3 regions of the Vibrio cyclitrophicus genome follow, and region 1 is predicted to be linked to each of the others. Evidence: riboswitches for the same ligand, from Rfam matches in the RefSeq annotation. Region 1 holds a riboswitch; each other region holds the start of a gene.
What was found. A riboswitch is a leader RNA that binds a small molecule or an ion and turns the genes downstream of it on or off. The one in region 1 is predicted to bind thiamine pyrophosphate.

Region 2: linked by a shared signal. The riboswitch ahead of thiD (bifunctional hydroxymethylpyrimidine kinase/phosphomethylpyrimidine kinase) and the one ahead of thiB (thiamine ABC transporter substrate binding subunit) in region 1 are both predicted to bind thiamine pyrophosphate.
Region 3: linked by a shared signal. The riboswitch ahead of thiC (phosphomethylpyrimidine synthase ThiC) and the one ahead of thiB (thiamine ABC transporter substrate binding subunit) in region 1 are both predicted to bind thiamine pyrophosphate.

Annotation. Positions count from the first base shown of each region.
Region 1 is NZ_AP025480.1:370,543-374,763, forward strand. Features, by position in the region: gene mpl (UDP-N-acetylmuramate:L-alanyl-gamma-D-glutamyl-meso-diaminopimelate ligase) at 1-872, shown strand, start outside; gene OCW38_RS01750 (flavin prenyltransferase UbiX) at 911-1,534, shown strand; TPP riboswitch at 1,578-1,697, shown strand; gene thiB (thiamine ABC transporter substrate binding subunit) at 1,751-2,743, shown strand; gene thiP (thiamine/thiamine pyrophosphate ABC transporter permease ThiP) at 2,829-4,221, shown strand, end outside.
Region 2 is NZ_AP025481.1:1,003,282-1,007,502, reverse strand. Features, by position in the region: gene OCW38_RS19440 (helix-turn-helix domain-containing protein) at 1-609, shown strand, start outside; gene OCW38_RS19435 (DMT family transporter) at 695-1,612, shown strand; TPP riboswitch at 1,711-1,822, shown strand; gene thiD (bifunctional hydroxymethylpyrimidine kinase/phosphomethylpyrimidine kinase) at 1,919-2,812, shown strand; gene OCW38_RS19425 (ABC transporter ATP-binding protein) at 2,802-3,566, shown strand; partial or broken gene OCW38_RS19420 (ABC transporter permease) at 3,670-4,221, shown strand, end outside.
Region 3 is NZ_AP025480.1:35,901-40,121, reverse strand. Features, by position in the region: gene OCW38_RS00170 (thiamine phosphate synthase) at 1-419, opposite strand, end outside; gene thiC (phosphomethylpyrimidine synthase ThiC) at 419-2,368, opposite strand; TPP riboswitch at 2,499-2,597, opposite strand; gene crcB (fluoride efflux transporter CrcB) at 2,660-3,043, opposite strand; gene OCW38_RS00155 (multicopper oxidase family protein) at 3,144-4,221, opposite strand, start outside.

The sequences.
Region 1 (4,221 bases):
ACAGTGCTTTTTTCGATAAGCGATCTAAGTTTGTTCATTACCACCCAAGAACCTTGGTAGTGAATAATCTAGAGTTCGATCATGCTGACATCTTCGATGATCTTGAAGCGATTAAGCGACAGTTCCATCATTTGGTGCGCACTGTACCAAGTAACGGTCGTATTTTTTCACCTAAGCAAGGCACCGCTATTCAAGATGTTCTAGCTCGCGGTTGCTGGAGTGAAAGAGAATCGAGTGGTGAGCAAGGCGACTGGGATGCTAAGAAGCTGGTTAAAGATGGCTCTCAATTTGAGGTTTACCTCCAAAATGAATGTGTTGGAACGGTAAACTGGGATTTAGTGGGCGACCACAACGTAAATAATGCTTTGATGGCGATAGCTGCTGCACGACACGTGGGCGTGACACCAGACCTAGCTTGTGAATCGTTAGCTACTTTTATTAATACTAAGCGTCGTTTGGAGTTTAAAGGCGAGGTGGCAGGTGTTTCTGTTTATGATGATTTTGCACATCACCCAACGGCGATTGAACTTACTCTGGGCGGATTACGTAATAAGGTCGACACGAAAAAAATCATTGCCGTTTTAGAGCCTCGTTCTGCCACAATGAAACGTGGTGTGCACAAAGAAACTTTGGCTGATTCGTTGAAACAGGCGGATTCTACCTACTTATTCCAACCGGATAATATTGATTGGTCGGTTCAAGATGTCGCAGACGCTTGTCACCAACCTGCGTATGTGAGTGATGATATGGATGCATTCGTTGCTAAAATTGTCTCAGAGGCACAAGTGGGCGACCAAATCTTGGTAATGAGTAATGGTGGCTTTGGTGGCATTCACCAAAAACTGTTGGATGGATTGGCACTCAAAGGCTAACGACATCCACGACCTTATAATTTGAAGTAATTGAGAACATGACAAAACACGATAAAGCGATAACCCTCGCTTTCACTGGCGCATCTGGTGCGCCTTACGGACTGCGTTTACTTGAATGCCTACTGGCGGCAGATTATCAGGTTTATTTGCTGATATCGTCGGCAGCTCGAGTGGTGTTGGCGACCGAGCATGAACTTAAGTTACCTGCTGGGCCAGATGCTGCGAAACAAGCTTTAGTTAAGCATTTAGGTTGCGACCCAGAAAAGCTGGTGGTGTGTGGCAAAGATGATTGGTTCTCACCGGTTGCCTCTGGTTCAGCAGCACCGAAGCAGATGGTGGTGTGTCCATGTTCTGCAGGAAGCTTGGCATCCATTGCTCATGGCCTATCAGATAACCTGATCGAGCGAGCAGCGGACGTGGTTATGAAAGAGCGAGGCCAGCTGTTGTTAGTGGTTCGTGAGACGCCATTTTCTACGTTGCACTTAGAGAACATGCACAAACTCTCGACCATGGGCGTAACGATCATGCCCGCGGCTCCGGGTTTTTATCACCAACCTAAGTCGATCGAAGATCTGGTCGATTTTATGGTGGCGCGTATTCTCGATCATCTTGGTATCGAGCAAGGTTTAGTGCCACGTTGGGGGTACGATCAACGTAATTGATCCAAACTTGATAGCTTATTGTTAAAATTCGAATTACAATTCTGAACACTCATCGGGGAGCAAACCATTCAAATAATGAATGCGAGCTGAGATCAAGCAAGTGCTTGGGACCCGTAAACCTGAACCAGATAATGCTGGCGTAGGAATTGAGTTAGGAACAACTTCTACCGTTCTCCTCCCTCAAACCTGTGCCGCTCAGACCATGGAGAGCGTCCAGTGAAATTAACATTTACAACTCTTGCTGTTACTACAGCTATCTCTTTCTCTGCCGTTGCTGCAGACAATACTCTAACTGTATATACCTATGATTCTTTTGCTGCGGATTGGGGCCCTCGTCCTGCCGTTGAAAAAGCATTCGAAGAAAAGTGTGGTTGTGATGTGAATTTTGTCGCGCTAGAAGATGGCGTGTCTATTTTAAATCGCTTGCGTCTTGAAGGTGGTAACAGCAAAGCTGATATCGTGTTAGGCCTAGATAACAATCTAATGGCTGAAGCGAAAGCGACGGGCTTATTGGCTGAGCACAGTGTTGATACGTCAGCAGTAACGCTTCCTAATGGTTGGAGTGACAGCACTTTTGTTCCATATGACTTTGGCTACTTTGCTTTTATTTACAACAAAGAGAAGTTGGTAAATCCACCTAAGAGCCTTAAAGAACTGGTTGAGCAGCGTGATGATCTTAAGGTTATCTACCAGGATCCACGTACATCAACACCAGGTCAAGGCATGATGCTATGGATGAAGTCTGTTTACGGTGATGAAGCGACAGACGCGTGGAAGAAGCTCGCTCAGAAAACGGTTACTGTGACTAAAGGTTGGTCTGAGGCTTACTCTATGTTCCTAAAAGGCGAGTCGGACTTAGTCCTGTCTTACACGACTTCTCCGGCTTACCACATCATTGCAGAAGGTGATTCTAAGTACGCAGCAGCAAGCTTTGAAGAAGGTCATTATACTCAAGTCGAAGTGGCAGCTAAGGTCAAAGGCAGCAAGAACGAAAAGCTGGCTGATGAATTTATGGTATTTATCCTGAGTGACGAGTTCCAATCAGCGATGCCAACGGGTAACTGGATGTACCCAGTGACAGATATTGAGCTTCCAAAAGGGTTCGAGCAACTTACGGTTCCTCAAAAAGCGCTAGGTTTCACGCCTGAAGAAATAGCATCTAAGCGTAAGCCATGGATTCGTGAATGGCAGAGTGCACTTACTTTTTAACTTACTATTAAAAAGATGAGCGCCCTGTACTTAAAGGCTCATTCGTGATGTTTGGAATGAGCCATTTACGGTAAATAATTAATTTATGATAAAGAAAACACCTAAGGTCGGGATCTGGGTTGCGATACTCATTACCGCCTTCGTGGTTTCAGCAGTTGGGGCATTGCTTAGCAATGCCCCTTCTCTTGATATCAGCCTAGTATGGTCTGATCCTTACTATTGGCATGTAACGAAATTCAGTTTTTATCAGGCGACACTCTCAACTGTGCTGAGTGTTGGCTTTGCTATACCTATTGCGCATGCTCTGTGTCGCAGACAGTTCTTTGGAAGAGCCTTGTTATTAAGGTTGTTCGCGTCAACCTTGGTTCTACCTGTGTTGGTCGGCGTATTTGGCTTGCTGGCGATTTACGGCAACAGTGGTTGGTTAGCTAAGTTCTTAGCGAACTTAGACATAGAGTTACCATTCTCGATTTATGGCTTGAATGGTATTTTACTAGCGCATGTTTTTTTCAACCTGCCTTACGCCAGCCGTTTACTTCTGCAAGCTTTGGATACCGTGCCTGCCGAGCAGCACAAGCTGTGTGCTCATTTAGGCATGAGCCATTGGAATAAATTTAAATGGGTTGAATGGCCGAGGTTAAGACAGCAGCTGCCGCATGTGTGCGGTTTGGTCTTCATGTTGTGCTTCACCAGCTTTGCTACCGTGATGGCGTTGGGTGGTGGTCCGAAATCAACCACCATTGAGCTAGCCATCTACCAAGCAATTAAATTCGACTTTGACCTGCAGGCTGGCGCGTTACTCGCGATATGGCAAATGCTGTTGTGTGGCGTATTAGCGGTGAGTATTCAGCGTTTGTCTAAGCCCATCTCTGTGACGGCTAGTCAGCTGTCGGAAGATAAATATTTGGTTAAGGACAGCTGGTGGTCAAAAGCTTGGGATAGCTTTTGGATCATCATAGTCTCAATACTGGTATTACCGCCATTAGCCATGGTTGTTCTAAGTGGTATTAACTCCCAGGCACTCACTGTACTGAGCAGTGAGCCGTTTTGGGCTGCGCTAATGACCTCGGTTCGTGTTGCTTCCCTCGCAAGCATTATCGCCGTTGGTATTGGTATCGCAATCCTTCTAACTAGTCGCACATGGCGTTTGCAAAACAAGAACTATAGAGCGGATAAGATTGAGCTGATTGGCACTATTATTTTGGTGACGCCGGGCTTAGTGATCAGTACGGGCCTCTTCTTATTACTGCGCTCATTTACCGATGTGTTCAGTTTGGCTTTCTTTATTGTGATTGCTGTAAACAGCTTGATGGCGCTGCCTTACGTGATTAAAACCTTGGCCCAACCTATGCTGCATCTTTCTCAGCAGTATCAGTATGTGTGTGCAAGCTTAGGAATGACAGGGTTCACTCGCTTTAGGCTCGTGGAGTGGCGCGCATTGCGCAAACCGATGGCGCAAGCATTCTCAATCAGCTTTA
Region 2 (4,221 bases), on a different replicon from region 1:
GTCGGTAAAGTGGCGGTGGGCGAATGTGTGGTGATTCCAGTAACCACCGCGCATGCGTTTAAGGCGGATGAAGCAGCGCGGTTTATTGTCGCGGATATGGCGGAGTTGCCGCAGCATTTGTTAGAGCATGAGCTTTCGGTTTTCACGATAACGCCACCTTTGATGAGCTTCTTGTTGTTTGTAGAGAAGCAGTTGGAATATCAGGTCGATAGCGGTATTGAGTCATCAATTTTGGATGTGTTTTCACTGCTGTTAGAGCAACAACAAGTGAGCAAGAGCATCGACCCAAGAATCCGCGCCGTACAAAGGCTGATAGCGGATAACTACACGCAACCGTTATCCATATCACAACTTGCAGAAACGGCCTGTTTGAGTCCCACTCAATTTAAAAAACGCTTCAAAGAATGCCTGGGTATCAGTGCGCTTAAATACATCACTCGATATCGTATGGAGAAAGCTCAAGCCTTGTTAACCCACACAGATTTACCTGTTCAATTGATCGCTGAAAATGTGGGATATAGTGATGTTTCTGCTTTCAGTCGCCGCTTCTCTCAGCACTTTGGAATGTCTCCAAGGGCGTTTCTAGGCTCAATGAAAGACAGTCTTTAGAAACAACAATAGCGTCCTTTCGGCAAACTAACTTTTATCAATCTTCATTATTATCTATTTCAGAACTGAAAATTGGGTAATAGAAATGAATCTTGCCATCAATCGCGTTAACGAATTCCAAACGGGCACTTTAGCCATCTTGTTTGCTTCCATTTTATGGGGCACGACAGGCACCGCCGCAAGTTTTGCGCCTGATCTAAGCCCATTAGCGATTGGTGCTTTCTCTATGGGTGTCGGCGGCCTAATGCAAGCGGGCCTAGCGTATCGAAAAATCCTATTAGCCCTTGATAAACTTTTGCAGAATAAGAAGCTGTTGGCAGTGAGCGCTTTGGCTTTAGCGATCTATCCTTTAGCTTTCTATTCTTCAATGAAATTATCTGGCGTGGCGATTGGTACAGTGGTTTCGATTGCTACCGCACCTTTCTTTTCTGCTCTGTTAGAGTGTCTTATTAGCAAAAAGTATAATATCAACAAACGTTGGCTCACTAGCTTTGCGATTGGTGTGGTGGGTATTGGGTTGTTGGTGTTTTCAGAATCTTCATCGACGAATGAATCCGGTGATGATCTCAAGCTGTTCGGTATTGCTTTAGGTTTGCTCGCTGGGTTGTGTTACGCCATTTATTCTTGGGCGACCAAAGCACTGATCGACAAAGGGATTAAGTCACAAGCGGCGATGGGCAGTATTTTTGGCCTGGGTGCGATGCTGTTGCTGCCAACGCTCTGGTTTACGGGGGAGAACCTGTTTTCCTCGCAGATTAACGTATTAGTCATCAGTTATCTGACGTTAATCCCACAATGCTTGGGCTATATCGCGTTCAGTTTTGGTTTACGCCACGTGACCGCGAGTAGCGCCAATCTGCTGACTCTGTTTGAACCAGTAGTTGCAGCGGTGCTTGCCGTCTGTGTTGTCGGTGAGCTGATTCCTTTTACAGGCTGGTTAGGTATGTCTCTGATTGTGTTGTGCTTGTTTATACAGTCGAAGCCATCTAAAGGAACGTTATAAGTATTTGTTTTGTTTTGCCTAATTGAAATTTTTTCATGTGTAATTCTTATAATTGAATAAAATCAGTATCTCAGTTGTGAGAGTGCTGTTACTATCGCTATCAATAGTCGGGGGGCATATACCTTATTTGGTGTTTGCTGAGATCGTTAATCGAGACCCGTTGAACCTGATTCAGTTAACACTGGCGTAGGGAACTATAAGCACTTGATCTGCGTCTGCACCCATGAAAACTTTCATGTGTTTATTGCGACTTCTCCTTCGATCGGTGTTCGTTCTCCTACGTCTTGTAAGATAGTAGGAGCGACAATGACACACAGTTCTAATTCAAAAGATTTAACGCTAAAAGCCTCAGTTTCACAGCACTCTGCTGATGGTTCGATTCGAACAAACACTCCGATTGTATTGACGATCGCAGGCTCAGACAGCGGCGGCGGTGCAGGGATCCAAGCTGATATTAAAGCCATGTCTGCAACGGGCAGCTTCGCTTGTTCGGTAATTACCGCAATTACCTCTCAGAATACCCAAGGCGTTTCCGCCATTTTGCCTATTCCACTCGACCATGTTGCTAGCCAGTTAGATGCGGTTTTTACTGATCTCAATATCGTGGCAGTAAAAGTCGGCATGTTGGCCGATTCGCAAATCATCAAAGTCGTCGCTGATAAAATTAAGCAGTACCAACCTAAACACTTAGTGATTGACCCTGTAATGGTCGCAACCAGTGGTGATCTTCTTTTAGAAAACTCAGCCATTACTACACTGAAACAAGAGCTGATTCCGCTGGCAGACATCATTACGCCTAATTTGCCTGAAGGCGCGGCGTTAACAGGCAAGCCGGTACCTGAAAGCGAAGCTGAAATGCAGGGCATGATTGAAGATTTACGCGCACTAGGTGCTAAAGCGGTTCTCTTGAAAGGCGGCCACCTGGAGAAAGATGAAAACAGTAACGACTTACTGATTCTGCCAACCACATCTGCTCTGATTAGCGCGAAGCGTTTTCCTACCAAAAACACTCATGGAACGGGCTGCACGCTCTCTTCTGCTATTGCTTCTTTCTTGGCTCAAGGCAACAAACTTCCAGAGGCTGTCGACCTAGGTAAACAATACATTTCACGAGCAATTGCTCACGCCGACGAACTTCAAGTTGGTCAAGGTCACGGCCCTGTAAATCACTTCTTCGTTGGGCACGGTAATGTCCGTTAATACGATTGGCGTTCAACTCAGTAATGCGACTCTGCGTTACCGAGATAGCGAGCACGCGACCTTATCTGGACTGTCATTGAGCTTAAAAGCAGGCAAGTGGACAGTGTTACTTGGTCGCAGTGGCTGCGGAAAAACCACGGTATTGCGTTATCTGGCAGGCTTGTTGGACGACAAGGTGGAATGGCAGGGCACATTGGCAACGTCTGATGAATTGCCTCTCACCGATCGCATCGCTTACATGGCGCAGCAAGATTTGTTACTGCCATGGCTATCGGTTATCGACAACGTGTGTTTGAGCCATCGCTTTCAAAATTCCGCAGATAAGCATAAAAATATCGAGCATAAAAATCAGGCGTTAGAGCTACTGATTTCTGTTGGTCTGGCTGATTACGCGGATGCTATGCCGGATCAATTGTCTGGTGGTATGCGTCAGCGTGTTGCTTTGGCTCGAACCTTAATGCAAGACAAGCCAGTCGCGCTGATGGATGAGCCTTTCTCTGCGCTGGATGCGGTAACGAGACACAAGCTGCAAAGTTTAGCGTGTGAACTGTTAAGGGGTAAAACCGTTGTGTTGATCACTCATGATCCACAAGAAGCGGTGCGTCTGGCGGATAACTTGTATGTGTTGCAAGGCACGCCTGCGAGTGCTCACTCTTTATCTGTGCCTCACACGTCAACGCCACGAGTGTTAGATGGTGAGTGTGCCGAGCTACAACAAGCGATCTTAGAACAGTTGGAGCGTGATTATGAATGAACTAACTCGAAGTGAAGCTACTGATAGCTCCAAGATAGAAAACTCAATGGAAGAAAGTTCAACTAACGCGCAGGCTAGCACTGCGCGTCCTCGCCAGATGAATCCTGTTATGCGTTTGCTTATTAGCAGTGCTGTGATTCTTGGTTTGTGGCAAATGGTGGTAATTATATTCGAGATGCCAAGCTTCATTCTGCCAGCTCCCGCAGAAGTCTCCCTCAAGCTGATTGAACGCTACGATGTGTTACTCAAACACACTTGGGTGACTGCGCAAGAGATCTTACTTGGTCTATTGCTCGGTTTATCCATGGGGCTGTTTTTCGCCTTGCAGATGTTGATGTTTGACCCGTTGAAGCGTTGGCTATTGCCTATCTTGATTGCTAGCCAAGCGATTCCTGTATTTGCGATTGCGCCAGTACTTATGCTTTGGCTTGGCTATGGCATTGCTTCAAAAGTGGTGATGGCGGCGATCATTATCTTCTTCCCTGTGACCACTTGCTGTTACGACGGTCTGCGTAATACACCGACAGGTTATCTTGATCTTGCTAAGACGATGGGTGCATCGAAATGGCAATTGCTCCGCTATATCCAACTTCCTGCTGCATTGCCAACATTGGCGTCTGGCATTCGTGTAGCGGTGGTGATAGCCCCAATAGGC
Region 3 (4,221 bases), 330 kb from region 1:
CAAGCAAAATGACCACTACTATCTAATTCTTGATGAGCTGTAGTTTCACTCTTAATGACACGATTAGCATCTAGGTGAGACCAAATATCCATTACAGATGAATCATCTGAGACACCAATATAGATAGTGTTTGGAGATTGTGTAAAGGCACCACAAACGTCAGTTAGCGCGACAGAATGACTGTAATCAACAACATGATTCAGTTCCGCTAACTTACACTCCGCCAATGAATCAACATCATGAACGAAGCCAATAGATAACGCCTGCTGAGCATCAACGATAGAGAAGTATTGAGTTGGGCTTACGCCCAACTCAACTGTATCGGTTGCCAAACCTTGTCGCTTAGCAACCAATAGACAGTTCTGCACCTCTCCCGTTAACTCAATATTTTGAGATGGGATGAGTATCTTCACTGTCATTATTCCTCTAATTGAGCTTCTTTTGCACCTACTGCAGGGTGGTAAAGTTCAGAGCCGGTATCACGGAACTCTTGTGATTTCTGACGCATCCCTTCCAACGGGTTATCCAACATCTTAATTTCGATAGCCTGATCAGCCGCCACTTGTTCGGTGTCTTTCGCATACTCTCGTACTTCCTGAGAGATCTTCATCGAGCAGAATTTAGGTCCACACATAGAGCAGAAGTGAGCAACCTTACCCGACTCTTGTGGCAGGGTTTCATCGTGGAAAGAACGCGCGGTTTCCGGATCTAAAGCTAGATTAAATTGGTCTTCCCAACGGAATTCAAAACGCGCCTTTGATAATGCATTGTCGCGGATCTGTGCGCCCGGATGTCCTTTTGCCAAGTCTGCTGCATGCGCTGCCAGCTTATAAGTAATCAAGCCAGTCTTCACGTCTTCTTTGTTTGGTAAGCCTAGGTGCTCTTTAGGGGTTACATAACACAGCATCGCACAGCCGTACCAACCAATCATGGCGGCACCAATACCAGAGGTAATATGGTCGTAACCAGGGGCAATATCTGTCGTCAGTGGACCTAAAGTATAGAAAGGTGCTTCGTGGCAGTGCTCTAACTGCTCGTCCATATTCTCTTTAATCAGGTGCATTGGTACATGTCCAGGGCCTTCAATAATCACCTGAACGTCGTATTCCCAAGCCACTTTAGTCAACTCACCTAGGGTCCGTAACTCCGAGAATTGAGCCTCATCATTAGCATCTGCAATAGAACCCGGACGTAAACCGTCACCTAATGATAGAGCAACATCGTACTTCGAACAGATCTCACAGATCTCACGGAAGTGGGTATAAAGGAAACTTTCTTGGTGATGAGCAAGACACCATTTCGCGATGATGGAGCCGCCACGAGAGACAATACCAGTCACACGTTTAGCGGTCATAGGAACGTAGCGAAGCAATAAGCCTGCGTGGATAGTAAAGTAATCAACACCCTGCTCTGCTTGTTCAATCAAGGTATCGCGCATCACTTCCCAGTTAAGGTCTTCCGCAACGCCATTCACTTTTTCAAGTGCCTGATACATAGGAACCGTACCAATTGGTACTGGGCTATTACGCAAGATCCATTCGCGAGTCTCGTGGATATTACGGCCGGTGGAAAGGTCCATCACGGTATCGCCACCCCAGCGAGTCGACCAGACTAGCTTCTCAACTTCTTCTTCAATCGAAGAGCTTACTGAAGAGTTACCGATATTGGCGTTCACTTTCACTAAGAAGTTTCGGCCAATAATCATAGGTTCTGATTCTGGGTGGTTGATGTTCGACGGGATGATAGCTCGGCCTTCAGCGACTTCTTTACGTACGAACTCAGGGGTGATCTCTTTCGGCAGGTTTGCGCCAAAGTTATGGCCAGGGTGTTGGTGGTTCAGCTGCTCATCAGCGAATTTCTGACGTCCCATGTTCTCACGTATCGCAATGTACTCCATCTCAGGAGTAATAATTCCCTGACGAGCATAGTGCAGCTGAGTAACACATTGATCGCCAGTCGCGCGACGAATTCTAGGTAGGTTGCCGTAGCGAAGGTCGTCTAGGGTTTCATCTTGTAAACGTTCTTTGGTGTAAACAGAGCTTACATCATCTAACAGTTCCGTATCACCACGCTCTTCAATCCATTGCTCTCGCAACTTAGGAAGACCGCTATACAGGTCTATTTCGTGTGTAGGATCTGTGTAAACACCGGAGGTATCGTAAACTTGAATGGGTGCATTAGGTTCGAATACAGGCTCTTTTTTACTGCCACCCACAAGGCTATCAGCGAGTGATATTTCTCGGACAGGGACTTGAATATCCGCTCGAGATCCTTGAATGTAAGCTTTTTTTGAATTTGGATAAGGTTGTACGGATAAAGAATCAATGAAATTCTTCGCTTCCAGTCTTGCTTGTTTACGACTCGACATAGCATTTTTCCTTGGCTTTTAGCCATTATTTATAGGGATAAAAATGCTTGACGGATTTGATGCTACAAGAGGGATCACAACAAGAAAATACAGTTGTGATCTGGAGATAGATCTCTAGAAGGACTCTAGTTAGATATCTACTCTTGTTCCCTTCGCAGGTATTAGCCTGATCAGGTTCAACGGATCCCGAGTTAACGGTCTCAGCCATATGGCACTCCGACAAGTTCGATCGAGTATATAAAAATGGCTCGGATAAACCAAGCCGAGTTGTTAACAAATCGTAAGAAAGTTTTAAGACTTTATCAAAAGTTGGAAGCCGATCCATGCTGCTGAGATGCTGAGAACCACGTTGAGTAGCACATTGAGTCCCATCTTAAAGAAAGCACCCTGCTGCATAAGAAGCACGTTATCCATCGAAAATGTAGAAAATGTAGTCAGTGCTCCAAGGAAGCCAAGACCGATAATTTGTCTCCATGGTTCTGTTGCAACCATCTCATTCTCAAACGCTGCGATGAGTAAGCCCATAATTAAAGAGCCAATCACGTTAACAGTTAGCGTACCGTAAGGGAAACCACGCCCTAGCATCACCACACATAACTCTGAAATCAAATAACGCGAACAAGCACCAAATGCGCCACCAATGGCAATAAAACCTAAAATAGATAACTGACCCATGAATCCTCCCAAACAATAGTCCCTATATTCTAGCTTTACCGTCGATAAAAGCGAGGGTAGAAACTAAGAATGCATGCGCAAATATTAAACGTTACAGGTGTCACTTAACTTCAATATATCCCATCAATCCTGTTTTCATGTGCTCAATTACATGACAGTGGTACATCCAGCGTCCGGGGTTGTCTGCAACAAATGCAGCTTTAGCTCGGCCATTTTTTCCAAGTAACACTGTATCGGTATGGAAAGGCTCTTCAATTTTTTTACCATCAAGTTCCAATACAGTAAATGTATGACCATGAATATGAATCGGGTGATGATATTGAGTGACGTTCTTAAGATCGAATATGTAAGTCTTACCCAACTCTAAAGTCGCCAATGGTTCAGGAATATTGTCTTTGCTCATTCCTTCCCATGCTCTTTTATTTGTTAGCCAAAACTTAGGCATCGATTTTCCATCTTTGGATACTGGAGAAACAGCCCCTTCCCATTCAAATAAAAAGTCGATCTCTTCAGCATTAGCAAGATCTAGGTTGGGCACTGGATTCAATGGTAGTAATGGCAACGAACGTCCTTGAGCAAATGCTGAATCTACGACTTCAAATTCACACAAAGAAAATGGGAAACGCCCCTTCATATGGAGAACGTTAACTCGCTCACCAGCTTTAGGAGCGATCAGTCCGATATCAACACGCATACCCGGACCAATTTTATGTTGAGTCAGTTTATAAGGCGTTTTTACAGGATTACCATCGATGGCTATAACCCATGCTTCAGCCCCTTCGACAGCAATAGGGTAAGTGATCGTATTATCGACATTAGCAATACGCAGTCTAGTCGCTGCATACTGCTTCAACTGATATACGGGTTCATGGACTCCATTAACACTACTCCACTCCCCAGGAGTGCCCATACGAGCACTGAGTCGTGGGATCATTAAATCTTTCCATTGACCCTGCTTGTCGATGTGCCAATGCTTAAGCATCAATGCGTGTTCTTCATCGAACCGTACTGGATTGCTCTCTTCTACGATAATAAGACCAACTAAGCCCATACCAAGCTGCTTCACGCTATTCATGTGTGGGTGATACCAAAACGTACCGGCATCTGGCGGCGTAAACTCATAAATGAATGTTTCACCTGGCATGATTGGTGGCTGACTTAAGAAGGGAACCCCATCC